4 regions of the Ruegeria sp. CF4 genome follow, and region 3 is predicted to be linked to each of the others. Evidence: riboswitches for the same ligand, from Rfam matches in the RefSeq annotation. Region 3 holds a riboswitch; each other region holds the start of a gene.
The links. Region 3 has a riboswitch for cobalamin ahead of ACR0NF_RS15455 (hypothetical protein). Riboswitches for the same ligand answer to the same signal wherever they lie in the genome.
Positions count from the first base shown of each region.

Region 1: it holds a riboswitch for cobalamin, as region 3 does, so the genes downstream of both, ACR0NF_RS12420 (DUF1636 family protein) here and ACR0NF_RS15455 (hypothetical protein) in region 3, are expected to answer to the same signal.
Region 2: it holds a riboswitch for cobalamin, as region 3 does, so the genes downstream of both, ACR0NF_RS01670 (DUF1636 family protein) here and ACR0NF_RS15455 (hypothetical protein) in region 3, are expected to answer to the same signal.
Region 4: it holds a riboswitch for cobalamin, as region 3 does, so the genes downstream of both, ACR0NF_RS06650 (energy-coupling factor ABC transporter permease) here and ACR0NF_RS15455 (hypothetical protein) in region 3, are expected to answer to the same signal.

Region 1 covers NZ_JBQFRJ010000005.1:3,792-10,954, reverse strand. The annotation lists gene ACR0NF_RS12450 (DUF2160 domain-containing protein) at 1-242, shown strand, start outside; gene ACR0NF_RS12445 (BlaI/MecI/CopY family transcriptional regulator) at 309-704, shown strand; gene ACR0NF_RS12440 (M56 family metallopeptidase) at 691-1,788, shown strand; gene ACR0NF_RS12435 (FecCD family ABC transporter permease) at 1,937-2,950, opposite strand; gene ACR0NF_RS12430 (ABC transporter substrate-binding protein) at 2,952-3,899, opposite strand; gene ACR0NF_RS12425 (ABC transporter ATP-binding protein) at 3,916-4,701, opposite strand; gene ACR0NF_RS12420 (DUF1636 family protein) at 4,698-5,054, opposite strand; cobalamin riboswitch at 5,157-5,360, opposite strand; gene ACR0NF_RS12415 (hypothetical protein) at 5,528-5,962, shown strand; gene ACR0NF_RS12410 (MotA/TolQ/ExbB proton channel family protein) at 5,959-6,615, shown strand; gene ACR0NF_RS12405 (ExbD/TolR family protein) at 6,647-6,973, shown strand; gene ACR0NF_RS12400 (ExbD/TolR family protein) at 6,978-7,163, shown strand, end outside.
Region 2 covers NZ_JBQFRJ010000001.1:342,975-350,137, forward strand. The annotation lists gene cobN (cobaltochelatase subunit CobN) at 1-3,190, opposite strand, end outside; gene cobW (cobalamin biosynthesis protein CobW) at 3,195-4,250, opposite strand; gene ACR0NF_RS01670 (DUF1636 family protein) at 4,247-4,627, opposite strand; cobalamin riboswitch at 4,713-4,918, opposite strand; gene ACR0NF_RS01675 (NAD(P)-dependent oxidoreductase) at 4,950-6,020, shown strand; gene ACR0NF_RS01680 (DeoR/GlpR family DNA-binding transcription regulator) at 6,144-6,941, shown strand; tRNA gene ACR0NF_RS01685 (tRNA-Glu) at 7,005-7,079, opposite strand; tRNA gene ACR0NF_RS01690 (tRNA-Glu) at 7,101-7,163, opposite strand, start outside.
Region 3 covers NZ_JBQFRJ010000007.1:124,972-132,134, forward strand. The annotation lists gene recR (recombination mediator RecR) at 1-57, opposite strand, end outside; gene ACR0NF_RS15440 (YbaB/EbfC family nucleoid-associated protein) at 122-466, opposite strand; gene ACR0NF_RS15445 (DNA polymerase III subunit gamma/tau) at 608-2,365, opposite strand; gene ACR0NF_RS15450 (protein-tyrosine phosphatase family protein) at 2,535-3,038, shown strand; gene ACR0NF_RS15455 (hypothetical protein) at 3,043-3,450, opposite strand; cobalamin riboswitch at 3,539-3,762, opposite strand; gene ACR0NF_RS15460 (alpha/beta hydrolase family protein) at 3,885-4,742, shown strand; gene rsgA (ribosome small subunit-dependent GTPase A) at 4,760-5,788, opposite strand; RNA gene ffs (signal recognition particle sRNA small type) at 5,949-6,047, opposite strand; gene ACR0NF_RS15475 (bifunctional 2',3'-cyclic-nucleotide 2'-phosphodiesterase/3'-nucleotidase) at 6,087-7,163, opposite strand, start outside.
Region 4 covers NZ_JBQFRJ010000002.1:1,385-8,547, reverse strand. The annotation lists gene ACR0NF_RS06670 (P-II family nitrogen regulator) at 248-586, shown strand; gene ACR0NF_RS06665 (ammonium transporter) at 620-1,942, shown strand; gene ACR0NF_RS06660 (amino acid aminotransferase) at 2,502-3,686, opposite strand; gene sseA (3-mercaptopyruvate sulfurtransferase) at 3,686-4,540, opposite strand; cobalamin riboswitch at 4,682-4,893, shown strand; gene ACR0NF_RS06650 (energy-coupling factor ABC transporter permease) at 4,949-5,626, shown strand; gene ACR0NF_RS06645 (CBU_0592 family membrane protein) at 5,644-5,913, opposite strand; gene ACR0NF_RS06640 (helix-turn-helix domain-containing protein) at 5,910-6,473, opposite strand; gene ilvD (dihydroxy-acid dehydratase) at 6,581-7,163, shown strand, end outside.

The DNA.
Region 1 (7,163 bases), on a different contig from region 3:
TGTTCGTTGGCATCTTCTCGGCCATCGCGTTGATCGGCCTACTAGAGGGGTTCAAGTACCGCGACGGGATCGAACGGCGCGGGGTTCTGGGCCTGACGACCACGCTGGGCGACCGGCTATTCATCACCTTACTCGGTTCCGCTTACATCTTCCTCGCCTGGCTCGGCCTGGTCGGCCAACCTGTCTGGACACCCCTATTCTTGTCCATCGGTTGGGGGATTTTCGTTTTCTGGAAAGTTTAGGCTTTGCGAAACAACGAAAGGATGCTTGTCTGGCAGGCATACTAAGAAATGGCGAAACCGAGACCGATGCGAAAGAAAAAGACATCCAATCTGCTGACCGAAGTGGAACTGGAGTTCATGAATGAACTCTGGGCACTTGGTGAGGGCTCGGTCCGTGACGTTCTTGACCGCCTGCCGCCAGAACGTAATCTGGCTTATACATCCGGCGCGACCATCCTGCGTATTCTCGACGAAAAAGGCTTTGTCGAAAGTCGCAAGGACGGCAAGACGCTGATCTATAAACCGCTTCTGGAAAAAGACAGGTATCAGACACGGTCGCTACAGAATCTGTCCCGTACATTGTTCGACGACACGCCCGCCACGTTGGTCGCGCGTCTTGTCGACGATGCCGGGCTGACAGAGACGGATCTTGAGGACATTCGGGCACTGGTAGAGAGGAGACTGCAAAATGACAGCAGTTAAGCCCGTACTCGACTTCTATCTCGAGCTGAATCTGGTGATGGTTCTGGCATTGTTGATTTGGTTGACGTCGCGCTTCGCTTTGAAACGGACGTCCCTTCAATTCGCGTATTTTGCGCAGCTTCGCGTGTTCAAGATACTGCTTGTCTGCGTCGTGCTCAGCCCGCTGCTGGCGATCAGCCTGGCCGAGTTGTTGCGCATGGCCTTGCCTAACAGTCCTATCGCCCTTGGTGACATCGCGGTCGCGGCGTATCTGCGGGGTGACATCGCCCTGCCAGCCACCCAATTCGAGAGCTTGCTCAACATACGGGAACGTTGGGCGGATAACGTACTAAGTGGCGATTCTGTCTTATCCTTGATTGCGTTTGCTGCAATTGCCACCGGGGCAATTTTTCTCGCAGCGCGCGTGGTACATGCTGCATATCGAATTCGCGGAACCATAAACGCCAGTTTCCTCTGGCGGCGTTCGTCGAAAGTCGACATTCGGCTGTCTGACCGTATATCGGTCCCTTTCGCAGTGCGCGGATTGCGCCGGAGGCACGTTGTCTTGCCTACGCACTTGCTCGACACGCCGGATGAGCTGCGATTTGCCATCGCGCATGAATTCCAGCACGTCCGCGCCGGTGATGTAGAATGGCAACTGATGCTTGAGCTTTTGCGTCCGCTGATGTTCTGGAACCCCGCCTACATAGCGCTGAAGTATGAATTTGAGCGTCTGCGTGAACTGGGTTGTGATCAATCCATTGTGGCAAGACGGCGCTTGAATGCTTCGCACTACGCCAATTGTCTGTTGAACTATTGCGGTCGCATCGTGGCGCGTGATCGATCCTACGTTCTGGACGTCGCATTGGTCAGTGGTGGCCGCGCCAAGCGCGTGTTGCGCCAGCGGGTACTGGCGCTGTCAGATGCGCCTCTTCTGCTTCGCCCGACCAACACTCTGGTATTTGGCAGCACGCTGATATTCGCCGGGATACTGGCTTTCGGCTCAGTTTCAATGCGCCAGACCGACGACTGGAGCCATGACAGACTCATGCTATCGACCGTCGTCAATCTTGAGCGATTGGCCGAAAGAAATCAGGGCAATTAGGCCTGTCCATATTTGCGCCGTCTCAGAAAGCGGCGCAAAACCATGTTTGTGAGCAGGAAAAGAAGCGCAAGTCTGGAACATCATGCGCGCGCAAGACCTGGTCGAAGCGTGTGATATGGCTTGAAACAAGCCAGAACCAGCTTCAATCCTAATGCACCTTTCGCGCTGTACGAAACAGCAACAGGAATACGAATACGGACCCGATTGAGGTGGTCACGATCCCAACAGGCAATTCCTGCGGAGCAAGTAACAGCCTGCTGAGGATATCCGAGCCAGTCAAAAGCGCAGCACCAACCAAGGCCGCCGTGGGCAGTAAATGGCGGTGCAGCGGGCCGGCAATTCCTCGGGCGATATGCGGCACCATCAAGCCGACAAAGCCGATCACGCCAGCCACCGAAACAAAGACGGCGGTCGCGAGGGCCGCGGTGAAGAACATGCTGAACCGCAAGCCCTGCACAGGCACGCCCAAAGTGGTTGCGGTCAGATCTCCTGTCAGCAAAGCATCCAGCCAGCGACTGCGGTAGAGTGAGTAGCTCAGGATCAGTATCAAGCCCGCGCAGACAAGCGGAAAAGTCTCCCAACGAGCGAGGCCCAACCCGCCTAGCATCCAGAAAATCACTGAGTGTGCGGCACGACTATCGCCCGCGAAGATCAGATAGTTTGTAATGGCAGAGAACAGGAAAGACACCGCCAGCCCGGCCAGTATCAGCTTTTCGGGCGCGCTTGTCCGCAGCCCATGCACCAGCGCGAGCACGATACCCGACGCCACCAACCCTCCGCAGAACGCAGCCAATGGCAACGTCCAGAAGCCCAGAATATCTCCGGTTACAGTGATGACGAATACGGCCCCCGCTGCAGCACCTGAAGACAGGCCAAACAGAAATGGATCCGCCAGATCGTTGCGTGTGGTGGTCTGCAGTACGACGCCAACGATACCCAGGCCCGCGCCGATCACCGCTGCAAACAATGCGCGTGGCAGGCGCAGGTCGAAGACGATCCGATGCATCGGAGACATCTCTCCTCCGGTCAGGCCGGTGCCCAGAAGGATCGCCTCGAATGTGTCCGTGATCGGAATCGAGGTGGTTCCATAGATAGTCGAGATCAGCAAAAGGGCAGCCAGAACGACCGCCCCCAGCAAGAGTATCAGGCCCAATCGGCCCATATCAGTTGAGATCCGGATGCATGGCCTTGGCCATTTTCGAGATCGCAGCAATATTCGCCGGTCCCGGAGTGAGCTCTTCATAGCGCAGGCCGATCCAGCGTTCGTTCTTGACGGCATCTGTCTGCGACATCACAGGGTGTTCCTGCAGGAACTTGAAGGTATCTGCCGCGCCATTGCCGGTCTGATAATCCAGTAGCACCAGAAATTCAGGGTTGGCTGCGGCAACCGCTTCCCAAGAGGTACGGCCCCAGCTTGTATCCATGTCGTGCGTAACGCTTTCTCCTCCAGCCGCTGCGATCATGGCGTCAGGAATGGCGAACTTACCCGCCGTAAAGGGCGCATCAGCAGGGCCGTCCAACAGGAACACGCGTGGTTTGGCCAGATCAGCGGTCCGAGCTTCGATTGCTGTCAACTCGTCTTTCCAGCCCGACACAAGCGCTTCGGCCTTGTCCTCGACATGCATGACCTTGCCCAGACGCAAAACATCGTCGAACAGCAGGTTCATGCTGGCTTCGGGGCGATCCTTGTCCAGATGGACGCAGCTTTCGGTCAGGATCATAGTCCTGATGCCGAATGGCTCCAGTGTGCCGGGGGTCACATCTCCGCCCGGCTTCATACCGTAATACCAACCGGCAAAGAACAGGTCAGGTTCGACCGCAACAAGATTTTCGACAGTCGGGTATTTCGGCGCGAGTTCAGGGATATCGCCGCGCAGCGTGTCGAACTCGGGGCTGGTCTTATACCATCCGGTGATGCCGGTCAGACCGACGATCTTGTCCTGCAGACCCAGCGCAAAGGCCATGTCGGTCATATTCATATCATGCACGACCAGACGTTCTGGCGCGGCATCAAAGACAAGCGGCTCACCGCAATTGTCAACCGTCACCTCTTGCGCAGCGGCGCCGCTTGCCATGGCAGTGACCAGCGCCACGGACCAGATTTGCTTCATTGATAGTCTCCTGAGTTTATGTGGAAAGCGTTGTTCTTCGGATGTCCAGAACGGGGATCATGCGGCCTTCGTGATGAAAGCGCAGGTAATCGACACCGAAGGTTTCGCGCACACGTTCCGATGTCAGTACCTCGTCGACCGAACCAAACCCGGTCAGGCGCGTGGATTTCATCAGAGCAACGTGGGTGGCGAATTCAGGGATCATGACCAAATCATGCACGATCATGACGACAGTAATACCCAGATCAGCGACCAGAGACAGCATCCGCCCCTTCGCATCGGGATCCAAATGATTGGTCGGCTCGTCAAGAAACAGCAAAGTCGGGTTCTGTGCCAGCGCCCGAGCGATATGCGCGCGCTGACGCTCACCACCCGACAGTTGGGCCATCTTCTTGTCAGCCAGCGCGCCAAGGCCCGTAATCTCCAATATACGGCTGAGTTCCTGCGCGTGTTCACCTGCAGATCGGTCCGCGCGGATCGGAATCTGTCCGAGCGCCACATAATCCCGCAGCGACAAGCGCCCGTCAGGCATCTCTTGCTGACTGACCACCGCGATCATCCGAGCACGCTCTTTTGCCGAGAGTTGCTTGAGGCTGCGCCCCTTGAGCAAAACATCCCCTAGTGCCAGCCCTTCCGCCCCACACAGCAAATTCAGCAGTGTGGTTTTACCTGCACCGTTGGGGCCCGCGATTGCCAGTATTGACCCTTCGGACAGCTCAAAGGATACGCCTTGCAGCAGTATGTCCCCATTCAAGGCATAATATTCGAGATCCGAAGCCACCAGAAACGGCTGGACGGTCATATCGAAACCTCCTGACTGATCGGGGGCATGCGAGACAAGGTTTTGGTGTAAAGGGCACGCGGACGCTCGCTGGCCTTGGTCCAGCCATCCGGGCTCTGTTGATATTGATGGGCAAACTCGGCCAGGGCTTCGACGTCAATCAATGTCTGGATATCACCAAATAGATACTGCGCCTTGCCGACCGCTTGAAAGCCTACGGTCACGGGATGCGCGCATCCTGCCATGCAATCGACAGCCCGGATCGCAAAATGCTCGGGCAGCTTCGATTGAAGCGTATCATGCACTCCATCCACTGATTGCGCGGCCGCACAGGTCGAACAGATCAGAACAAAATGATCAGGTGCGCCAGGCATATAACCCTCCGCCTCTGCCCAAACGCAGTGCGAAGGTGCTGATTACAGAAACACGTGTATCACGTGCCATCAAAGCCTCCTTCCAGGACGCCCCGCCCCGGCTTGGTTGAACAACTGATGGCAGGTCTCCTGACTCGCGGGTCGGTGCTTGGCCATCCTTCCCGACCCTTGGGGCCAGTGGCTGTTTGGCTTCGCTCGCCGCTTACAGTTGCGGGGGCAGTTACGGGTTTGGCCAGTGTAGACCGCACCGTATTCCCTTTTCATCCCACGGGCGCACCCTTGGGAACCATCACCGGATTCAGTGCCTGAGATCGATGAATGCGTCAATACGAAAGTTATCACGCGTTACCGGTCGGCCGGACACAATCGCGCCACCCGCTCTTTCACGTCTCGGTTGGATTGGATAAGAGGGATCAACCCCTGCAAAGATGCGCGGGACAAACCCTCAGCGCTAAACAATCAGGAGCCCGCTCATGCCGTATCACCGCCTCGCTCTGGTAGCTGTGCTGGCAATTTCATCAACAAATTCGGCGCTGGCGCAATCTGCTGACGACAACCCCTCGGAACTGTTGCTGGAGCTCAATACCGTGCAAAAGGTGAACGGCGCCTGCCGCTTGACCTTTCTGGTTCAGAACGAAACCGGAAGCGATATCGAGAAGGCAGCTTTTGAGACCGTCATTTTCGACAGCTCGGGCCGTGTCGTTACGCTTTCTCTGTTCGATTTTCGGGATCTGCCGGCAGACCGTCCGCGCGTGCGTCAGTTCGGCCTGCCCGATCTCAACTGCGACTCGATCGGGCGCGTTCTGATCAATGGCGCAAACAGCTGCGTTGTCGACGGCTCAGAAAGCGATATCTGTGCAACAGGACTGAACCTTACCAGCCGGATAGATGTGGAGCTTTTGGGATGAACGCGCTTGAAGCATTGCGCCAGATCGTGGCTCTGGGCGGGCCAGTGGTGGCCATTCTGATCGTGATGTCAGTGCTGGCTCTGGCCGTCACGCTTTACAAACTGTGGCAATTCACCGTGACCGGAGTTGGACGACATCGGGTGCTGTCCCAGGCCCTGACGGCATGGGATGCCGGGGATCATCAGACTGCACGCGCGCGATTGGCGAAAAGCCACAGTTATCTGGCCCCATTGGTCGGTGCAGCCATGGATGCGCCCGATCTACCCGGTCTCGATGATCGTCTGGATGCTGAAGCCGGATTGGCCCTGGCAGGGCTGGAGCGCGGTTTTCGCCTTCTTGACACCGTTGCCCAACTCGCGCCTTTGCTGGGGCTGTTCGGGACCGTTCTGGGTATGATCGAAGCGTTCCAAAGCCTGCAACAGGCAGGCAGCTCCATTGACCCGTCGCTGCTTGCGGGTGGCATCTGGGTGGCGCTGATCACCACCGCCGTGGGGCTGGCGGTTGCGATGCCGACCTCAATGGTTCTGTCATGGTTCGAAAGCCGCACCGCGCGCGAGCGGGTCTTTGCAGACAAAGCACTGCGGACCGTGTTGGTACCAGGTCAGCTCGCCAAAGAGGCCGAGGCCATTTCAGCCGTGCCGGAACATGCGTAACCGGGCGCCATTTGTCCGGCGGACCCTGTCGATGACGCCACTCATCGATGTGATCTTTCTGCTTTTGCTGTTCTTCATGCTGACCTCGACCTTCTCAAAATTCGGCGAGATCGAGCTGAGCAGCACGACTGGCGGAACCGCGCAAACCAGCGAACCGTCTGAGCGGGTCTTTCTACAGCTCGGTGCGGAACGTCTTGTGTTGAACGGCACGGCGATAACCTTGGACGATCTCGCGACCGAGATCGAAACCGGGCAGGTGCTCGTCAGCCTCGATACCGATGTCACGGCCCAACGCCTGACGGATCTGTTGGTTCGGCTGCGCGGGCGCGAGGGGCTCAGCGTTCTGGTGCTGGAGTGAGCCGATGATCCGCCAGACCGCCCCCCGCCGAAAACGCGATTCAACCATAGCTCTGATCAACGTCGTCTTTCTGATGCTGATCTTCTTTCTGATCACCGGTACCATCGCACCACCACTGGACCCTGACCTCGACCTTGTGGACACGTCAGAGCTCGAAGGGCGCGAACCGCCCGACGCGCTGGTTCTGCAC
Region 2 (7,163 bases), on a different contig from region 3:
GAGGGTTGGCCTCTTGCAGGAAGGCATCTACGTCGGAGTCCCCCAGCGTCGCATCATGATAAAGATCGAACAGATGAGGTGCGACCGTGCCGGACAGATGGGCAAAGGAGGCCATATGGTCCAGAGTTGCCGCAATTTCGGCTGCACCCCGGAACCCATGCCGTTGCATTCCGGCGATCCAGCCCGGATTTGCCGCGCGGGCATGCACGACACGGCTGATTTCCTCGGGCAAGGTGCGGGCGCGTGGGTTGTCCGGGTTAGTATTGTCCAGATGATAAAGCTGCGCGCTTCCGCCGGAGATCTTCTTGGCGGCGGCAAACCCTGCCTCATGCGTGGCATAGTCGCTGGCCAGCAGCAGATCGGTTTCAGTCAGGTCCTGAAGATGGACGAAGCTGTCGGCATTGGCGACGCGCTGCGAGATGCCGTCCTTATCTTGGGCGATATGTTCCCCCTCCAGCGCGAAAGAACTGGCCTCGAGCCACGCCTCGCCGGCCTGAACGCGAGCTTCGTCCGTATAGGTCTCGGAAAGATGGGTCATGTTCAACCCATAGCTGCCCGGGGCAGGGCCAAAGACGCGCGCCGCCAGTTCCTGACCGGCATAGGGGTTCCAGTCAGACGCCTCATCACGCGTCGAAAGGGCTCGTACCGCCTGACCATAGAGCGCTGACAGGGTCGGGAATACATCGCGGAACAAGCCGGAGACCCGTAGCGTGACATCCAGACGTGGACGACTGAGATCGGTGATCGGCAAGACCTCGATTCCCGATACCCGTTCTGAGCCCTTATCCCAGACAGGTTTGACGCCCAGCAGGTGCAACGCCATGGCGAATTCCTCGCCCGCTGTGCGCATGGTGGCCGAGCCCCACAGATCGACGATTAGGCCCTTGGGATAATCGCCTTCTTCTTGCAAATGCCGTCGCACCAGTTCTTCGGCCAGCTTGACGCCTTGGGTATAGGCCGCACGCGTCGGTACTGAACGCGGATCAGTGGTGTACAGGTTCCGTCCGGTTGGCAACACGTCCGAGCGACCGCGATAGGGGGAACCAGACGGGCCAGCCTCAATCCGTTTACCCGCCAGTGCGTCGATCAGGGCACTGCGTTCGGCATGGGCCGAGGGCGCGGGGTCGAAATTGCCGGTCACCTCTGGCACGCGGCCAAAGATATGCAACCCGTCGCCGAACTGGCTTTCCTTGATATCGCAGACAAACCGGTCGATGCGGGTGATCGCCTCGGCGGTGCAGGTGGCCTGATCAAGGCCAAGATCGCTTTCAAGCCCGATGGCTTGCGCCTCGTCCCGGATGTTTTCCTGCAGCCGGTCGCGGCGCTTGGGGTCCAATCCGTCGGCGTTCGAGAATTCGTCGAGCAGCGATTCCAGCCGCACCATCCGATCGGGCGTACCGCTTTCCTTCAAGGGTGGCGGTATGTGACCCAGCGTAACGGCCCCGATCCGGCGTTTTGCCTGTGCGGCCTCGCCGGGGTCGTTGACGATGAAGGGATAGATCACCGGCAGATCGCGGATCAGCGCTTCGGGCCAGCAATCGGCGGACAAGGCGACCGATTTGCCCGGCAGCCATTCCAGTGTGCCATGCGCACCGATATGGATCAGCGCATCCGCGCCCAATCCTTTACGGAGCCACAGGTAGAAGGCGACATAGCTGTGACGCGGGGTGCGCGACAGGTCGTGGTAGTCGTCATCCCGCAGTTCGGGCGTGCCGCGTTCCGGTTGCAACGCGATCAGAGCTTTGCCCCGTCGCAGGGCAGTGAAATGGAACGCGCCATCGGTGAAGGTTGGGTCGTCCTCGGGCTTGCCCCAGACGGTTTGCAGATCGGTGCGCAGTTGGTCGGGCAGGTCCGCCAGCGTGGTTTGATAGTCAGTCAGCGGCCACGAAATCCGAGCTTCCAACAGTGTTTCGCCAATCGGTTCGGCAGGCGCGGTATCATAACCCTCGGCCTGCAAGTCGGACAGCATCGCCTCGGCAGAGGCCAGCGCGTCCAACCCAACCGCATGGGCCATTTGCCAATCCTTGCCGGGATAAGTGGACAGCACCAGCGCGGGCACTTGATCCGCCTTGGGTTTATCGTCGAGGTTCAGCCAACCAATCACACGATCAATGATTGCTTCGATCCGTTCAGGTTCAGCCCGGTGGGCAAAACGGGAATACTCAAGGTGCGGGTCGCGCTTTCCCGGTTCTTTAAACGAGGCGATGCCTGCCGAGATACGCCCGTCTACCTCAGGCAGAACCACATGCATGGCGAGGTCGGCGGGCGAAAGCCCACGTTCGGCTTCGGCCCACGCCTTGCGGCGCGAGGTGGCCAGCGCGACCTGAAATACCGGCACACCCGCTGCATCGAGCGGAGAGGTGCCCGACGCGCCTTTGCCCGAGAACGAAGTGGCGTTGATGATCGCGGATGGGCTTAACGCAACGACCTGATCCCGCAGCCAGTCGGCGGCAGCGGGTGCTTTCAGAGATGGAGCGAACAGACCAACAGCGTCATATCCGCGGGCACGCAGGCTGCGGATCAAGGTTGCGACCGGGGCGGTATCCGCCGAGGTCAGGTAAGCGCGGTAAAAGGTGACGAGGATGCGTTTCGCGTCACCTGTGAACGCTTTTTCCGCCGGGAGCACACCGCGATCCGGGCACCATGCGCCACACTCGGGCAAGGTCTTGGCCCCCATCACCGGCCCAGCATAAAGACCTGCCGCCAGTGCCATTTGCGCCAAGGCCGCCTGTGCCGCGACCTCACCGCCGGTGTCGCACAGATGCGCCAGCCGCCGCAGGGTCGAGACGGGTAAGGTGGAGTAGTCGTCCAGCCGGGTATCTTCGCGCCCATCCGCAGGCAGGACGGCCAGTGCAATGCCCTTGGCCTGCGCCAGCGCCAGAACCTGCTGCAAGCCGTACGCCCAATAGGGCACTCCACCGATCAGACGGATCAGTATGCCCTTGGCCCCCTCCAACGTCTGTTCGACATAGGTGTCGACGGACAGAGGGTGTTTCAGCGCCGTCAGATTGGCCAGCCGCATCGTCGGCATCCGCCCGTCGGGTCCGCCTCCACGGTGCCATCCCGCCGCGAAAGCGCCGAGGTCGCTGTCGGAAAAGGACAGCACCACCAAATCCGCCGGGCTTTGGCCCAGATCGGTCGGGGTTTCCGTTTCCTCTAACCCGTGGCTTTCGCGGAAGACGACGTGCATGGCTTTACTCGGCTGCCTCGGTCACACCCACGAGGATATCGCGGATTTCGGCCTCTTTGATATCGTCATGCTCGGCAATGACGACTAGACGCGAGCGGCGCTCCTCGCCGGGTTCCCAAGGGCGGTCATACTGATGGCGCACGCGCGCACCGACGGCCTGAACCAGCAGGCGCATGGGCTTGCCTTGAACGGCGGCATAGCCTTTGACGCGCAGGATGTTCAGTTCTTTGGCCAGACGTTCGATTTTCGTCACCAGATCGAGCGGATCGCTCTGTTCGGGCAACTCGACGATGATGCTTTCGAAATCGTCATGTTCGTGATCGTGATGGCCGTCGTGATGCGATGGGCGTGCGTCCATGTCATCCTCGGCGGCGGCTTCCAGACCCAACACGACGCGGACGTCAACGACGCCCTCGGCCACTTCAACAACGGGCAGGGGGCGCGGGGCCTCTGCAGCGATGACCTCTTTGGCCTTGGCGACACCTTCGGGACCGGCCAGATCAGGCTTGGTCAGCAGGATGATATCGGCGCAGGAAATCTGATCTTCGAACACTTCGGACAGCGGCGTTTCATGATCAATCGAGTCATCGGCCATGCGCTGGGCATCCACCGCCTCGACATTCGGGGCAAAGCGACCGGCAGCGACCGCCTCGGCATCGGCCAGCGCGATGACACCATCGACGGTGATTTTCGAACGGATATCAGGCCAGTCGAAGGCCTTTAGCAGCGGTTTCGGCAGCGCCAGACCGCTGGTTTCGATCAGGATGTGATCAGGGCGCGGCTCCAGCGCCATCAGCACTTCGATGGTCGGGATGAAATCGTCCGCCACGGTGCAGCAGATGCAGCCATTGGCCAGTTCCATGATGTTTTCCGCCGGGCAATCGGGGATCGCGCAGGATTTCAGGATATCGCCATCAACGCCAACATCGCCGAATTCATTGACCACAACGGCCAGACGCTTGCCCTGCGGGTTCTGCATCAGGTGGCGCACCAGCGTTGTCTTGCCCGAGCCCAGAAAGCCGGTGATCACAGTGACGGGAAGTTTCTCAAGGTTGCTCATTTCAGGGCTCCAATCGGGGGAATGCGGGCTGCGCAGTTCTTGCGGAAATGTTCGGGGCGCTCGCGCCATTTGACCAGACCATCCTCGGTCGCGAGGTATTTGGTGGCACCCTCCACGATCATGTCGACGTGGTCGGTTTCGTTGAGGTGTTCATACACGAAGGTCCAGCGATCCGGCCCCCCGCGCAAGACGATGGAACAGCCCTCATCGCAGTTCGACAAGCATTCCACGGCTTTCAAGGTGATCCCTTCGGGCAGATCGGCCTGCTCAAGCGCCTTGTGCAGAAGTGCACCGGGGCGCTGCGCATCATCTTCGACAGGCAGCCCGCGACGGCAGGTGGTGCAAACCAGCAGCTCGACCGGAGCGGTCTCGGTCATGTCTCTCATCCCCCCAAATCCTCTTCGTGGGGGACGGGGTTTCATGCGGGTCGCTTTTGACCCGACACCGGAACACCCCGTCCGGTTTAAATCTCGGGCGTTGGCAGGTCTCCCGGCTTGCGGATGTCAGAGGCGGGCCTCTGTCGGATGTCCCGCCTTCCCGGCCTTGCGGCCAGTGGCTTGGGCACCCTCTCCGTTCACGGTCGCGGGGGCGGCTGCGTTTGACGGAAAACCCGCTGACGCATTCCCTTTTCATCTGCGCACGCAGACACCAACGAAAGGGACATGCGGCACGCTTGGGCTGCTTGTCAAGCGAGTCGCGATGATCAGCGAAGAAGCAGGTAAAAAGCGACCTGTCGAGGTCGCTGGGCGGCATGATCCATCTGTGGTGACGTGTTGGCATGGATCACAAGACGCGAACAGGAGGATGCGGCGCATGAAAGTAGGGTTTATCGGGCTGGGAAATGTTGGGGGCAAGCTCTCGGGATCGCTGCTGCGTAACGGAATCGATTTGACGGTTCATGACCTGAACCCGGATCAGGTGACCCGATTTGTCACCGAGGGTGCCAAAGCCGCTGAAAGTCCGGCGCAGTTGATGCGTGATTGCGACGCGGTGATCACTTGCTTGCCTTCACCCGCCGCCTCGGACGCCGTGATGCAAGAGATGTTGCCCGAGGTCGGCCCCGGCAAAATCTGGATGGAGATGTCGACCACCGATGAGGCTGAGGTCAAACGCCTTGGTGCCATGGTCATCGAACAAGGCGGCGCAGCGGTGGATTGTCCGGTTTCAGGCGGATGTCACCGGGCTGCGACGGGCAATATCTCGATCTTCGCTGGCTGTGACCGCGAAACGTTCGAGCGTATTATGCCCTTCCTGACGACCATGGGGCGGCGCATTCTGCACACAGGTGAACTGGGGTCGGCCTCGGTGCTGAAAGTGCTGACCAACTATCTGGCCACCGCTAACCTGATCACCTGCGCCGAGGCTTTGGTGACCGCCAAAGCAGCTGGAATGGATCTTGGAACCACCTATGAGGCGATCAAGATTTCGTCGGGCACCTCGTTCGTGCACGAAACCGAAAGCCAGGTCATCTTGAACGGTTCACGCGATATCTCGTTCACCATGGACCTGGTGAAAAAGGATATCGGCCTGTTTCAGGAGGTTGCCGACCGCGCCGGTGTCCCCCTTGAGGTGAATCCGGTGATGATCAAGATATTCGAAGACGGCATCGCACGCTACGGCGAGCGCGAGTTGTCCCCGAACATCATCAAACGCCTCGAAGATGCGACCGGACTTGAGATTCAAGCACCGGGCTTTCCACCCGAAATGCTGGATGATGAACCCGAAGAGCCCGGCTATGAGGTCATTCCGCAAAACCGCGCTGCGCCGTAAGCCTGTCTGTTGTCATTGAGCCAAACCAAGTCGGCCGCTTGCAGCGGTCGGCCTGTTTCGGGTTGATCACTGACCGCATTCCGTGTCTTTGTTTGGGTAAATTTGGGAAATACGGAGCGTCCAGTGAAAACCCGCAGCCCGCACACCCATCGTGAGCTTGAACTTCTGGATGTTCTCCGTCGTCTGGGCGGGACAGCCCGAAACTCGGAACTGGCCAAAACACTAGGGGTCTCTGAAGAAACCGTGCGGCGCACGATCAAGTCGCTCTCAGCCTCGGGCGCGGTCGAACGTGTGCATGGCGGCGCTTATCTCGCCGGCACCCAAGGCGACCCCAGTTTTTTTCGCCGTATAGCGCAACACTCTGAAGAAAAGCGGTTGATCGCGGGGCATGTGGCGAGCCTGATACGGGACGGGATGACCGTCTTTCTGGATGTCGGCTCGACCACCGCTTATGTGGCCGAAGAGCTGCGGCAGTCGGGAAACCTGACCGTCGTGACCAACTCGATCGGGGTGGGGCAGACCCTGGCCGGAACCAATGGCAATCGTGTGCATTTGCTTGGGGGCGAACTGCAAAGCGATGAGCGCGGCGCATTCGGTCACGTCACGCATCGGCAGGTACAGCGTTATGCGTTTGACATCGCAGTGCTCAGCATCGATGCGATTTCGGCACGTCGAGGTTTCTTGTACCACAGTTCAGTTGAGGCAGACCTTGCGACTGTTGTCGCCAGCAACACCGACCGACTGTTTGTGGCTGCGGCGCATTTTAAGTTTGGTGAAACCGCGCCTTATGTCGGACCCGAGCCGCGTATGATCGATCTACTGGTCACGGACCAAGCACCTACCGGGGATGTTGCCAAGGCATTGAAGCAATGGGGTATTCGGATCGAGATTGCAGAAACCAATCACCGGCAAGCTGGCTAGTCGTTGCGCTTAAGCGTAGCCACAATCATTCAATCAGAGATCACGATGAGTGGATTGGAAAAATGGCAGCCCGTAGGGGAATCGAACCCCTCTTTCCAGGTTGAAAACCTGGCGTCCTAACCGATAGACGAACGGGCCACTTGGTCCAGACAAGCAAAGTGGCAGCCCGTAGGGGAATCGAACCCCTCTTTCCAGGTTGAAAACCTGGCGTCCTAACCGATA
Region 3 (7,163 bases):
GCCCGGCAGCTTGGCCATCAGGTCGATCAGATTGTCGATGTCACTGTTCGAACTCACTGCGCGTTCTCCTGCAAATGGGCCGGACTTGGGTGCCCGGCCTCGACTCCGTCAGGAGTGCCTATCAGAACGGCAGCTTGATGTCGGCGGGCAGGCCCATGCTTTCGGTAAGCTTGGCCATCTCTTCCTGCGAACGCTCGGCGGCTTTGGTTTGCGCATCCTTGATCGCAGCCAGGATCAGATCCTCGACCACTTCCTTGTCGTCGCCGTTGAAGATCGATGGGTCAATATCGAGCCCTTTGAGCTCACCCTTGGCCGTGGCTGTGGCTTTGACAAGACCGGCACCGGATTCGCCAACAACCATCAGATTGTTCAGCTCTTCCTGCATCTCGGTCATCTTGGTCTGCAGGTCCTGTGCGGATTTCATCATCTTGGCCATGTCGCCCAGACCGCCGAGTCCTTTGAGCATCGATATTCTCCTGTAAATCGCGTTGCCGTCTAAATACGGGTGGCGCGGACCCGGCACAAGGGGCGAGGCGTGTCCCGTCCGTCGCCAAAGTCTTTGGGAAGGCCCTTCCGCCGGTTGAGCCTCACAGGTTTCGCCTCGACCTCAATCCTCCTCGAACGGGTCCCATTCGTCTTCGACCTCAGGCAGGGCTTCGGTTTCGACCTGCGCCGCGCGTTGCTCAGGGGTTTCGATCTTGGTGATTTTGGCCTTAGGGAATTGCGCCAGCACCGCCTGAACCAAGGGGTGTTCGGTGGCCACCTGCTTCAGCGCCAATTCTGCCTCATCGCGAATTTCAGCAATCGTTGCTGCATCGCCATCGGATACAATCGTCACGGCCCATCGATTACCAGTCCAGCGCTGCAAAGCTGATCCGAGCCGAGGGGCAAGGTCCGCGGGCGCATGGGGGGCGGGAGTAAACTCGATCCGACCCGGCTGATAGGAGACCAGACGTACACCGTTTTCAACTTCGACCAGAAGCTTGACGTCCCGATTGATCCGGATCAGTTCGGCCACATGGTCGAAAGTAGGGTAGCGGGCCAGAGCGTTCGCCACGTCCTGGGCCAACGCTGCCGAGGGCGCGCCAGCTGGGTTGCGCGTTGCCGCATAGGTCGTTTGCGTCGCAACGGGGGTTGAGACGTTGCTCTGCGTGGCTGCCGGCAAGCCGCCTCCCGGCCCTCCGTTTGGAGGAGGCATGGGCGCATCCTGAAGGCGTTTTATCAACTCCTCAGGGCTGGGCAGGTCGGCCACATGAGTGAGGCGGATCACGGCCATTTCGGCGGCCATCATCGCGTTGGGCGCGGCGGCAACCTCTTCGAGTGCCTTCAGCAGCATCTGCCACATGCGGGTCAACACGCGCATCGGCAGGGCATCTGCCATCTGCTGGCCCCGGGCGCGCTCATCGGGCGAGACGGTAGGGTCTTCGGCGGCGTCTGGCGTGATCTTCACCACCGAGACCCAATGGGTAATCTCGGCAAGATCACGCAGAACGGCCAGCGGGTCTGCCCCTTCGGCATATTGGGCGCTGAGCTCGGTCAGGGCACCGGCAGCGTCGCCGCGCAGGATCATATCAATCAGGTCGAGTACCCTGCCACGATCCGCCAAGCCCAGCATCGCGCGCACCTGATCGGCGCTGGTTTCGCCTGCGCCATGGCTGATCGCCTGATCCAGCAACGAGGTCGCGTCGCGGGCAGAGCCCTCGGCGGCGCGCGTGATCAGCGCCAGCGCATCTTCGGCGATTTGCGCGCTTTCGGCATCTGCGATCTTGCGTAGCAGGCCGATCATATCTTCGGGCTCGATCCGGCGAAGATCGAAGCGCTGACAGCGAGAAAGCACCGTGACCGGAACCTTGCGGATCTCGGTGGTGGCAAAGATGAACTTCACATGCTCGGGCGGTTCCTCAAGCGTCTTGAGCAGCGCGTTGAAGGCGCTGGTCGAGAGCATGTGAACCTCGTCGATGATGTAGATCTTGTAGCGGGCCGAGGCGGCGCGATATCGGACACTGTCGATGATCTCGCGAATATCATTCACGCCAGTACGGCTGGCGGCGTCCATCTCCATCACGTCGACATGGCGGCCCTCCATGATGGCCACGCAATGTTCACACTGGCCGCAAGGTTCGGTGGTGGGTTTGCCTTCGCCATCTGGGCCGATGCAATTCATGCCCTTGGCGATAATCCGGGCGGTGGTGGTTTTACCGGTGCCGCGGATGCCGGTCATGATGAAGGCCTGCGCGATGCGGTCGGCCTCGAACGCGTTTTTCAGCGTGCGCACCATGGCGTCCTGGCCAACCAGATCGGCGAAGGTTTCCGGGCGGTATTTTCGGGCAAGCACCTGGTAGGCGGGGCTGGGCGTGTCGGTCATGTCTGCTTTCGCGGATTCGAGTTCCGCCGCAGCGTAGAGGCCGCCGCCGTCCGCGTCCACCGCCCGACCGGATGATTTTCGTTTTGGAATGCGAGACGGGGCGGTTAAGATCAGACACTTGAAGACCAGTAGAAAGATCTTCTGATTAACGTTTCGGGGGGAACGTAGAATGTCTCAGATGATTATCCATGCACTTCAGGTTGGCGGAGGAACGCTCGCGCTGACATCGATGCCGGGTCGGGGTGGCGATTATCAAGGCGATCTGGATGCCGTGGCCGATTGGAAGCCCGGCCTGATCCTTTCAATGGCAACCGAGGTCGAGATGATACTCGATGGCGCCAGAGACTTCGGTATCGACGTCCGGAACCGTGCCTGCCGATGGGTTCATCTGCCGGTCGAGGACTATGGCACGCCATCACCCGAGGTGGACGAACGTTGGGTCGAAGTCAGTGCCGCAGTGCGTCATGCGCTGTCCGGTGGCGGACGCATTTTGATTCACTGCAAGGGCGGATGTGGTCGATCTGGTATGGCTGTACTGCGTTTGATGATAGAATGCGGCGAGCATCCGGATGCAGCGTTGCAAAGGCTGCGCGCGTTGCGCCCCTGCGCTGTTGAAACCGACGAGCAGATGGAATGGGCGATCGCGCCCGCCGGTATTCTGGCTGTGGGCTGACTTGTCAGGCAGACGGTCGGTATTCGGGTTGCACCGACGTAGTCTGGGCAAGCGTCAACACTTCGAGCATCGCGCATGGCGGGTTCGACAAGATATTTGTCGACAGTGCTTCGGTCTCGGTGCCGAACAAAAGGTCTGCGTAGCTGTCCAGATGCTCTATCGCTTCGTCTGATCCAGCGCCGCAGAACACTCTGATTTCGTCGGCGCGCGCGCGAAAACGGGCGGTGCACCCGTCCGAACAATGCGCCAGTTCGCTACTGCCCTGAATCTCGAATTCTGTAGTCGCCGCAGGGGCTGATTCCGCCATCGAGGTGGCCAGCGCCCGTGCGATTCGCGCCAAAGCCGGACAGGTTTTCCCCGTCCTTTGGCAAATTGTTGCCGAGAACTGGTGGGTTCCGGTTTTCCATATCATGATGCGCCCTCCGCGCGTGGGCTGAGGGTGTGAAACAGGTGGGACAGCACAGTGCAGTCTGGACCTGCCCGGACACCCCGCCCGAGTTTCAGTTTCGGTTCCGATGGCAGGTCTCCTGACTTGCGGGTCATCGCTTTGCCGACCTTCCCAGCCCTCAAGGCCAGTGGCGCTACGGCATTGCTCTCCGCTTACAGTTGCGGGGGCAGTCGCGGATTTGGTCCGTTCCGGATATTACCGGGCAGGGCCGCACCGTGTTCCCTTTTCATCCCGGCCTCGAACGAGGGCGCGGGAACCATCACCACATCGCTAGCGGTTGCGCACTTCCCGAGTCAAGCGGATTGAATGCCACAAGCTTACCTTTGGTCCAGCCACGTCAACCTTGACTCGAACGCGATCGAGTGAACTGATCGGTTCAGATAACGCATGAGGATCAGATGTTGGACGCGCGGCAAACCGTGATGACCGAGGAGTTCCGGTTTCCCGCCGGGTCCGCGATGCTGTCCGCCCGCTTGTATCTGCCTGCGACCGATCCGGAAACGGTTGTGGTCATTAACAGTGCCACAGGCGTGCCACGAGACTATTATCAGCATTTTGCGCGTTGGCTGGCAGCTGAGCGCGGGATGGCCTGCCTGACCTACGATTATCGGGATTTTGGTCACTCGCTGACCGGGCCGCAGAAGGCCTCGACCGTGACAATGGCAGACTGGGCGCTGGTCGATATCCCTGCTGCACGGGCCGAGATGCGGCGGCGGTTTCCGGGTGCCAAGCTATGGAGTATTGGCCACTCGCTTGGTGCGATGCTTGGGCCGGTGCAATCGGATATCGAACAGATAGATCGGATGATCTGCGTCTGTTCAGGTCTAGTGACGCTCAAAGATCACCCGTGGCCTTACCGCGCGCTGGCTGCGTTGTTCTGGTATGGCCATGTGCCGTTGTTGGTCCGTGCTCTGGGATATCTGCCGGGCAAGGCGGTCGGTTTTGGTGAGGATCTGCCCGCGTTGATCTATTGGCAATGGCGCAAGTGGTGCACGGCTCCCGACAGCTATCTGCCCGAGATCGGAGAGACGCTGCCTCAGGCCCGTTGGTCCACCGCAGGCGGGCGTGTTGATCTGTTCGCCTTTGAAGATGATGAGATGGTACCACCCGCAGCCGTGTGGCGGCTGGCCGATCTTTACGGCTCAAATGCCCATCGTCACCTGTTGTCGCCGCAGGAATTTGGTTTGCCAAAAGTTGGACATATCGGAGCGTTCGCCCGACGAAACGCAGCGGTTTGGCCCCGCCTGATCGACTGACCAGACGGGACGTTGCCTCACAGCTTCTTGCGCGACTTTTTCTGCTGCGTGACACTACGCACCATCTTGCCGAACGCTTTGTCCCGCGCGCGGGATTGAGCGATGGTTTCCGAGTTGCGCTGATCCTCGCGCCGCAACTTACGCCAACGCTCCAGCCGGGACGGGTCAAGCGTGCCGCTTTGGACCGCGACCTGAACCGCACAGCCGGGCTCGGTTTCGTGCTGGCAATCCGAGAAACGGCAATTCAGGCTCAGCTCCGTGAGGTCCGAGAAGACCTCATCGACTCCGTCCTGTGCATCCAGCAAACGCAGCGCCCGCATGCCGGGCGTATCGATCAGCCAGCCACCATTGCGCATCTGATGTAACGCGCGCGCGGTCGTGGTGTGCCGGCCCCGTGCGTCATCCTCGCGAATGCCCGCCGTGGCTTTTTCCTGCCCGGTCATGCCATTGGCCAGCGTGGTTTTACCCACTCCGGATGAGCCCAGCAGCGCACCGGTCTGACCCTTTGGGCACCACGAAAGAACCTGTTCGATCGCAGCCGGGTCCAGTGCATTGATCGCCAACACAGTCAGAAACGGATCGATGGCTTGCGCCTTTTTCACAAAGGTCTCGGGTGCATCGGAATTGTCGGCCTTGGTCAGCACGATCACCGGATAACACCCGGCCTGATGCGCAAGCGCCAGATAGCGTTCCAGCCGGGGCAGACTGAAATCGGCATTGCATGAGCTGACGATGAACAACACATCGACATTCGCGGCGATTAATTGTGCCGAAGCACCTGTGCCCGCAGCGCGACGCTGCAGCAGGCTGCGCCGGTCCAGCAGGTGGTGCACGCGTCTATCATTGTCTGCCAACACCCAGTCCCCAACCGCATAGTCGCCGGTGGGGTGGTTGGGGGTCAGCAACGGGATCTCGCCGTTGGGGCCAAGCCCGATCAACCGATCCCGATGAACGGCTGTGATGCGAAAGGGATTGCAGGTTGGGTCAGCCACGTGTTGCGCGGCAAAATGTGAGGACCATCCGAGGTCCGATAAAGAAAGAGACATTGGTCTGCCTGTTGTCAGAAACAGCGTGTCCGACGGATGGCGATCGCGCATCCGCTGGTCATGTGTTCAGGCAGTCAGAAGATCGTGTCGGATCAGAACCCGGCTGCCCGAAGGGTCATTGCTACAATCATAAAGCCCTCCTGTGGCTCAGGGGTTGATAAAGTGAGAGGCTGGACATCGACCCAAGCGGGACTCGTTGTGGCTGCTTCCTTCCGGACCTGACCAGGTTGGCGAGGCGCTCGCCCGCGCCAACCTCTCGACCCCTCATATAGGCCCGCTGCGCCACATTGGCAACCCGTCAGAGGGTCAGTTGGATAGGCAGGAACCCGTCTTCGTCCAAAGGCAGAACGCAGGGGTCATACTCGGCCAATTCATGCAGATAGGCCTGGGCGGACGGGCCGGTGGTCAGAATAGCTCTGGCTCCGTTTGTCGGCCTCAGAATGAACGGGCGCGGCGCTTGCTCCAGCGGGTCATATGACAGTTTGCCCGCCAGATAATCACGCAGCACATCATGAATGAGCCGCGCAGGCAGCGTGATCGGATGGGCATGTGGAATCGAAGGGAAATGCCCGCCGCCATTGGCGCGGTAATTGTTCGTTGCGACAATGAACTTCTGATCTGGAGTGATCGGATTGCCGCCCACCTTCAGCGAACGGATTCGGGAATGGGCCGGATTCGTCAGACGGCCAGCAGCGTCGAATCGTGCCGGTTGCGAGAGGTCGATCTCGTAAGTTGCGCCGTGCAGAACGTCGAAATTGAACCCTGCACGCTTCGGGTTGATCAGGTGCGAAGGCTGATCGGCCGAGAGCTGATTGAGCACTCCGGCAGACATCTCCAGCCAGTCGCGCAGTTGCTCTGCTGTCACCTGCACCGCACGCAGCTCATTGGGAAAGACATGCAGATCGGCCACATGGCGGACCGAGATCTCGCCTGCGGGAACGTCGGTAAAATACTCCGGGCCTCCACGGCCTCCGGATTTGGCGGGTGCCGCGGCCGAGAGAATCGGAAGGCTCTCCCATTCGGTACTGGCCAGATGGAACCGTACGGCAGCAGCCTGAGCCGCCGCCAGCAACGCAAGTCCTCGGTCTAAGGCGCAATAGGTGAAATAGCTGTGCAACGCCTTGGGCACCGACCCCACGGGTTCAGAGACGCGTTTGCGCGTTTCCGCATGACCTATGGCAAAAAGTTGTTTCAATTCGGGGTCTTCCGGCATCGGCCCGGTTGCCGTTTTGATCGGGGTTGCACAGACTTGGCTTTCAACAATGCGCCAGCGGTGCTCCGCATCCTGTTTCAACTCAAGATCGATTACACCCAGATGCGAGCCCCCCCATCCCGGCATCACAACCGGTTTTCCATGTACCAGCCCTTGCTCGTG
Region 4 (7,163 bases), on a different contig from region 3:
GCCCGTTTATGCTTTTGCGTCACCATACCTTGGCAAAGCAGCCATGTAGAGGTGTGAATTTCCGGCATTTCCCCTCGCTAAACTGCCTATTTTTTCATCTCGTCACGCAGTTTGTGCAAAAATTGTGCAACTTTTCGCTCTTTTTCCCAGCGTCACCCCTCTGGAATCGTTTCCTAACGCGCGATGTCACGCTCTTTTTCTGCAGGTGCAAAATACCGGTCTGTCCGGGACGATAGAGGGGAAAGACGTGAAACTGATCATTGCGACAATCAAGCCGTTCAAGCTCGAGGAGGTGCGCGAGGCACTGACCAACGCGGGCGTGCGCGGCATGATGGTGACCGAGATCAAGGGCTTTGGCTCGCAATCCGGCCATACGGAAATTTATCGGGGCGCGGAATATGCTGTGAACTTCGTGCCCAAAATCAAACTCGAGATCGTGGTGCCCGCCACCATGGCCGACCAGATCGTCGAGACCATCACCACAACAGCCAAAACCGGCAAGATCGGTGACGGCAAGATATTCGTCCTCGATGTCGAGCAGGCCCTGCGCGTGCGGACCGGGGAAACCAACGAGGACGCGCTTTAAGCGCCCCGCTTCCAAAACATTCGAGGACTGACAATGAACCTGATGAAATTCATCATTCCTGCCGCCGCACTTGTTGTGCTGCCGCAGATGGGGCTGGCGCAAGAGGCTGCCGAAGGCGAGGCTGCGCTGCATACCCAATATATCTTCACCACACTGCTGTTCCTGATGGCGGGCTTTCTGGTCTTCTTCATGGCCGCTGGCTTTGCCATGCTGGAAGGCGGTCTGGTGCGTTCGAAAAACGTCGCCATGCAGATGATCAAGAACGTTGCGCTGTTTTCCTTTGCAGCGATCATGTACTGGCTGATCGGCTTTAACCTGATGTATCCCGGCGACGGCTGGACCATCGCTGGCTGGCTGGGGCCCTTCTTCTCGACCACGCAGCTTGACGCCGTTGGCGTTGCGCCCGCTGATGCAGCGCTCGACTACGCATCGATTGGCTCGGATTTCTTCTTCCAGTTGGTGTTTGTGGCTGCAACCGCCTCGATCGTCTCAGGTGCGGTGGCAGAGCGGATCAAGCTGTGGCCCTTCCTGATCTTCGTCATCGTTCTGACTGGTGTTCTGTACCCGATCTCAGGGTCCTGGCAGTGGGGTGGCGGCTGGCTGTCCGAAGCCGGTTTCTCGGACTTTGCCGGCTCGACCGTTGTACACTCGGTTGGTGGCTGGGCCGCTCTGGCAGGCGCCATCATCCTTGGCCCGCGTATCGGCAAGTATAAAGATGGCAAGGTACATCCGATGCCCGGTTCAAACCTGGCGCTGGCCACTTTGGGTACATTCATCCTGTGGCTGGGCTGGTTCGGCTTCAACGGAGGCTCACAGCTGGCAATGGGTACTGTTGGGGACGTGTCCGACGTGTCGCGCATCTTTGCCAACACCAACATGGCCGCAGCCTCTGGCGCCGTCGCCGCTTTGATCATGACACAGGTCATGTACAAAAAGCCCGACCTCACCATGGTTCTGAACGGCGCGCTGGCCGGTCTGGTCTCGATCACGGCGGAGCCGCTGGCCCCGACCCTGTTCGGTTCGCTCTGGATCGGTGCCGTCGGCGGTATCATCGTGGTCTTCGCAGTTCCGATGCTGGACAAGTTCAAGATCGACGATGTCGTGGGTGCCATCCCGGTTCACTTGTTCGCCGGTATCTGGGGCACCATTGCCGTGATCTTCTACGGTGAAGCAAGCCTGATCACTCAGCTGACCGGCATTGTCGCCTACGGTGTGTTCACCTTTGTCAGCGCGCTGATCCTGTGGGTGATCCTGAAATCCACTCTTGGCATCCGCGTCAGCGAAGAGGACGAGATCAACGGCCTCGACATGGCGGAACTGGGTATGGAAGCCTATCCGGAGTTTTCGAAGGGCTAAACTTCCCCATCAAAGCACAATCAAAACCGGGCGTCCGCGCCCGGTTTTTTTATTTATCCCCGAGAATTGTATTTCGTCGAAGTGCCGCTTTTCAAAATGGTGCCCCTATGAAACCGTCTGGGGGGAACAATTGAATGGCGACAGCAATGCACTCTTCTCGCAATCCTCGAATTAATTTACCCCGGCTACGCGACATAGGATGGTCACTTTGGGATCCTATTGGGTTACTAGCCCCCGGAGATTGCTGGCAAGATGAGCAATCCGAACCCTTCGCGGATGAGTACGATACGTATCTTATGTCAGTAGCTGGCCAACTGCGCAACGGTAGCACCCAAACTGATGTTGCCAACTATTTGATATACATTGAGGTTGAGCATATGGGCCTTTCCTATATGCCAGGAGTTGAGCAACGTGCAAAGGCAGTTGTCTCCGCCATCGCTGGTAACAAAGAAATATGGTCATAGCCGAGCGGGTAAGATGACTTTGAGAAAACCCAATACAAATCTCACTGAACGCTGCGCTAGTTTGCGCAGCGTTCAGCAAACCATTTTCGTTGGAATCAGACCCCGACGTCTACAATCGCCTGCGCCAGAATTGGCACGGTGGTCGCGTTCAGACCGGCGATGTTCAGGCGGCTGTCGCCAACCATGTAGATCCCGTGATCGTTGCGCAGTTGCTCGACCAGTTCAGGTGCCGCACCAAGGCGCGAGAACATGCCGCGGTGCTGTGCGACAAAACCGAAACGATCCGACCCGCTGAGACGTTGCAATTCGTCAGCCAGTTGCTGACGCAGACCCAGCATGGACAAGCGGACCTCTTCCAGCTCGGCGGCCCAGTCGGCGCGCAGCGCGTCATCATTCAGGATCGTCGTTACCACGCGCGCACCATGATCTGGCGGAAACGAGTAGTTCTGACGGTTCAGGAAAGCCAGTGTCGATTGGTTCAGAGCCGTTTGCGCCGCATCGTCGCTGATCGCCATCAGCAGACCGGTCCGTTCGCGGTAGACGCCGAAGTTCTTCGAGCAGGACGCCGCGATCAGGCAACGCTTGACCGATGAGGCAACCAGACGGGTCGCCTGCGCATCCTCTTCAAGGCCGTCGCCGAAGCCCTGATAGGCGATATCGATCATCGCTACGAGGCCTCGCTCGTTGATCAGGTTCACGACCTCCTGCCACTGCACCATGTTCAGGTTGGCTCCGGTCGGGTTGTGACAGCAGCCGTGCAGCAGAACCACATCGCCCGCATTGGCGGTTTTCAGGTCCTCGATCATGCCGTCGAAATCGACGCCGCGGGTTTCACCGTCGAAATAACGATACTGGACCGTCTCGATTCCCAGATAATTCAGGATCGACAGATGGTTCGGCCAAGTCGGGTTAGACACAAAAACACGGGCCGACGGATTGGCCATGCGGATCATCTCAAACGCCTGACGGCAAGCACCGGTGCCGCCCGGCGTCGCCACGGCGGCGATGTTGGCGCGCGGGACCGATGTACCCAAAATCAGACCGATCATGGCATCGGCATAGGCTGGGTCACCGGCCAAACCGGTATAGGCCTTGGTCTCCTGCTCTTCCAGAATGCGCTTTTCAGCCGCTTTCACGGCGCGCATGACCGGGGTGATGCCCTCAGCGTTTTTATAAACGCCAACCCCCAGGTCAATTTTCTGATCGCGCGGGTCATCGCGATATATCTGCATCAGCGCCAGAATCTTGTCGGCTGGCTGTGGCTTGAGGTTCTCGAACATCAGTTCTCTCCGGTTGCGACGGGCAGGGTTGGGAAGGCACCCCATTCAGCCCAGGAGCCGTCATAAAGCGAATGATCTTTTTTACCCATGCGCTCAAGCGCAAGGCTGAGGATCGCAGCCGTGACGCCCGAGCCGCAGGATGTGATTGCGGGTTTCGACAGATCTACGCCTGCGGCCTCGAATATGGCGCGGCACTCTTCGGGCGACTTCATGGTGCCATTTGCATTCAGCAGCGTACCAAAGGGCACATTGTGAGAGCCCGGAATATGACCCGAGCGCAAACCTTCGCGTGGTTCTGGCGCTGTTCCGGCAAAGCGGTCAGTTGAGCGCGCATCGATGATCTCATGATCGTTCAGCTTGGCCGCAGCTGAAACCTGCGTCACGTCACGCACCAGATGGTTTTGTACGCGAACGGTCATATGGCGATCGCGAACGACGGGCGGCAGGTCCTCGATCTCGCGACCTTCGGCCTGCCATTTCGGCAGCCCCCCATCCAGAACGGCAATATTGTCCTGACCCATCAAACGGAACAGCCACCAGACGCGTGCGGCAGACATCAGCCCAGCCCCGTCATAGACCACGACCTGATGGCCGTCGCCCACCCCCATCGCCCGCAGGCGGGACATGAATTTCTCGACCGGAGGTGCCATATGCGGCAGGTCCGAACGGTGATCGGCAATGTCATCAATGTCAAAGAACCGCGCACCGGGGATATGGCCTGCATCATACTCGGCCTTCGCATCGCGGTTCTGCGCGGGCAGATACCAGGACCCGTCCAAAATCCGCAGATCCGGGTCCTTGAGATGCGCGGCCAGCCAGTCTGTGGATACGAGAGTTTTCGGATCGTCCTGCATCAAAGCCTCCCCTGAGCGAGCTTGGATTTTCCCTATATGGGCACGGCCAAACGTTCAAGTCACGCCGCAGCTCAGAACCCGCGCGGGGAACGTTTTTTTCCAACCACATGCTTGGCGTGCTTGACAGGCAGCATTCTGTGGCAGAAATCTGTGCGACATGGTTCCCAATGGGGTTTCCCCAGAGGGATGAAAAGGGAATCCGGTGCGACAAATCCTGTCAATTCCGGAACTGCCCCCGCAACTGTAAGCGGAGTATCGCCCCATCAGGGCCACTGACCGAAATGATCGGTTGGGAAGGCCGGGATCGATCCTAATCCGCGAGTCAGGAGACCTGCCATGCACAAACCGGGCATCCGCCCAATTTCAACACGTTTCTACCGTCGGGTGTGACGGTAAGGAGAACAAACTATGCATATCGAACCGGGCGTCGTTAACGGCGCCAAACTTGTCCTGAGCTATGCCACCGCGGCCGGGGCAGGGCTTTATAGTCTGAAGCTGGCGTGGGAGAGCGTCAAAAACAGTGGTGTTGCAAGCCTTGCAGTGCGGTCTGCCCTGACAACCGGCCTTGTTTTCACATTCTTTGAAGTTCTGCCTCATTTCCCGGTGGGAGTGTCAGAGGTGCACTTTATTCTGGGCTCGACACTGTTTCTTTTGTTCGGTGCCGCCCCGGCTGCGATTGGTCTGATCCTGGGCCTCTTTGTTCAAGGGTTTTTCTTGGCACCCTTCGATCTGCCCCAGTTCGGAATGAACATGACGACGTTGCTGGTGCCTCTGTTTGCCCTGCAGGCGTTGGCAAACCGCGTCATTGCGCCGAATACGGCCTATGTTGACCTCAAGTATTCTCAGGCACTTGCGCTGTCGACCGCCTATCAGGGTGGTGTCGTACTATGGGTGGCCTTCTGGGCGTTCTACGGTCAGGGTTTCGGTGCCGAAAACATCGCCGCCGTGGCCAGCTTTGGCGGAGCTTACATGATGGTTATCCTGATTGAGCCCCTGGCCGATCTTGCCGTTCTTGCGGCTGCGAAATCCATGAAGGGTCTGAACAAGCTCGGCCTGTTCACGCCACGTCTTCTCAGCGCAGCCTAAACATCCCGCGCCGCGCACTACTTTGCGCGGCGCAACCTGAAATGCTGAATGATCCCGATCATGCTGATCAGAATCCAGAACCCCTCGATCAGCATCGACGCCAGATTGAAATTCTCGAGCAGCGAATAGACGATCAGAACCGACCCCAAGAGGTTCACCACCGGAAACGCGAGATCGTCAGAGTTCATCATCCGCATCTGTGTCGCAAAATAGGCCGCGACCACGATCAAAGCCCCAAACGAGCCAATAGCGTCGACGATGGTGAGGCTGTCGAGAACTGCAGTCATGAATGGGCCTTGCCGTTTTCAGAATACTCGTTGTGCTGGGCGTAGTGGTGCATGTTCAGGAATGCGGCACCCTCTGCACCCGCGCGGTATCCATGGGGGATATCAGCGGCAAAGCGCAAGCCCTGTCCGGCCTGCAAAGATACCCATTCCCGATCGCGTAGAATCTCGAGCGTACCTGAAAGAACAAACACCTCCTCGGTCACACCAGCGGCATGGGCGGGGGATTCGTGGCTTTGGTTCGGATGCAAGCTGACGTGAAATGTCTCGGCCCCTAGGGCGGGGTCGAAGGGAAAGACGATCTTGACCTCTATGGTCCCGGGGAAGGTCACGGTCTGGAAAACAGACGGGTCGCCCAGCGCCGTATCGATCAGCGCGCTGAGTGGTAGCTGGAAGCCTTTGGCGATTTTCCACAAGGTCGCGATGGTGGGGCTGGATTCGCCGCGCTCTATCTGGCCCAGCATGGCTTTGCTGACCCCGGTCATTTCAGCCACCTTCGACAGGCTCAGCCCGGACGCCGTCCGCACGTCCCGTAATTTCAGCGTTATGTCGTCCGGTGCCATATCATCAACTTCCGAATCCTCTTGTACGTTATAGCGCACATGTGATACGTGCGCTATAACGTACGAACCCCAAGACATGCAACCCGAGGCAAAAGGGAAACAGCATCATGCCATTGTACCGATCCAGAACCTCTACCCATGGCCGCAACATGGCCGGTGCCCGCGGTTTGTGGCGCGCCACCGGTATGGGCGACGATGATTTCGGCAAACCGATCATCGCTATCGTAAACTCGTTCACCCAGTTTGTGCCCGGTCACGTCCACTTGAAGGACCTCGGCCAGATGGTCGCGCGCGAGGTCGAGGCAGCCGGCGGTGTCGCGAAAGAGTTCAACACCATCGCGGTCGATGATGGCATCGCCATGGGCCATGACGGGATGCTGTATTCGCTGCCCTCGCGTGAGGTGATCGCGGATTCGGTGGAATACATGGTCAACGCGCATTGCGCCGACGCGATGGTCTGTATCTCGAACTGCGACAAGATCACCCCCGGCATGTTGATGGCGGCCATGCGCCTGAACATCCCGGCCATCTTCGTCTCGGGTGGTCCGATGGAAGCGGGCAAGATCGATATCGCCGATCTGGACGCCAAGAAAATCGACCTTGTGGATGCGATGGTAGCCGCTGCTGACGACCGCTTCACCGACGAACAGGTTCAGCATATCGAGGAAAACGCCTGCCCCACCTGCGGCT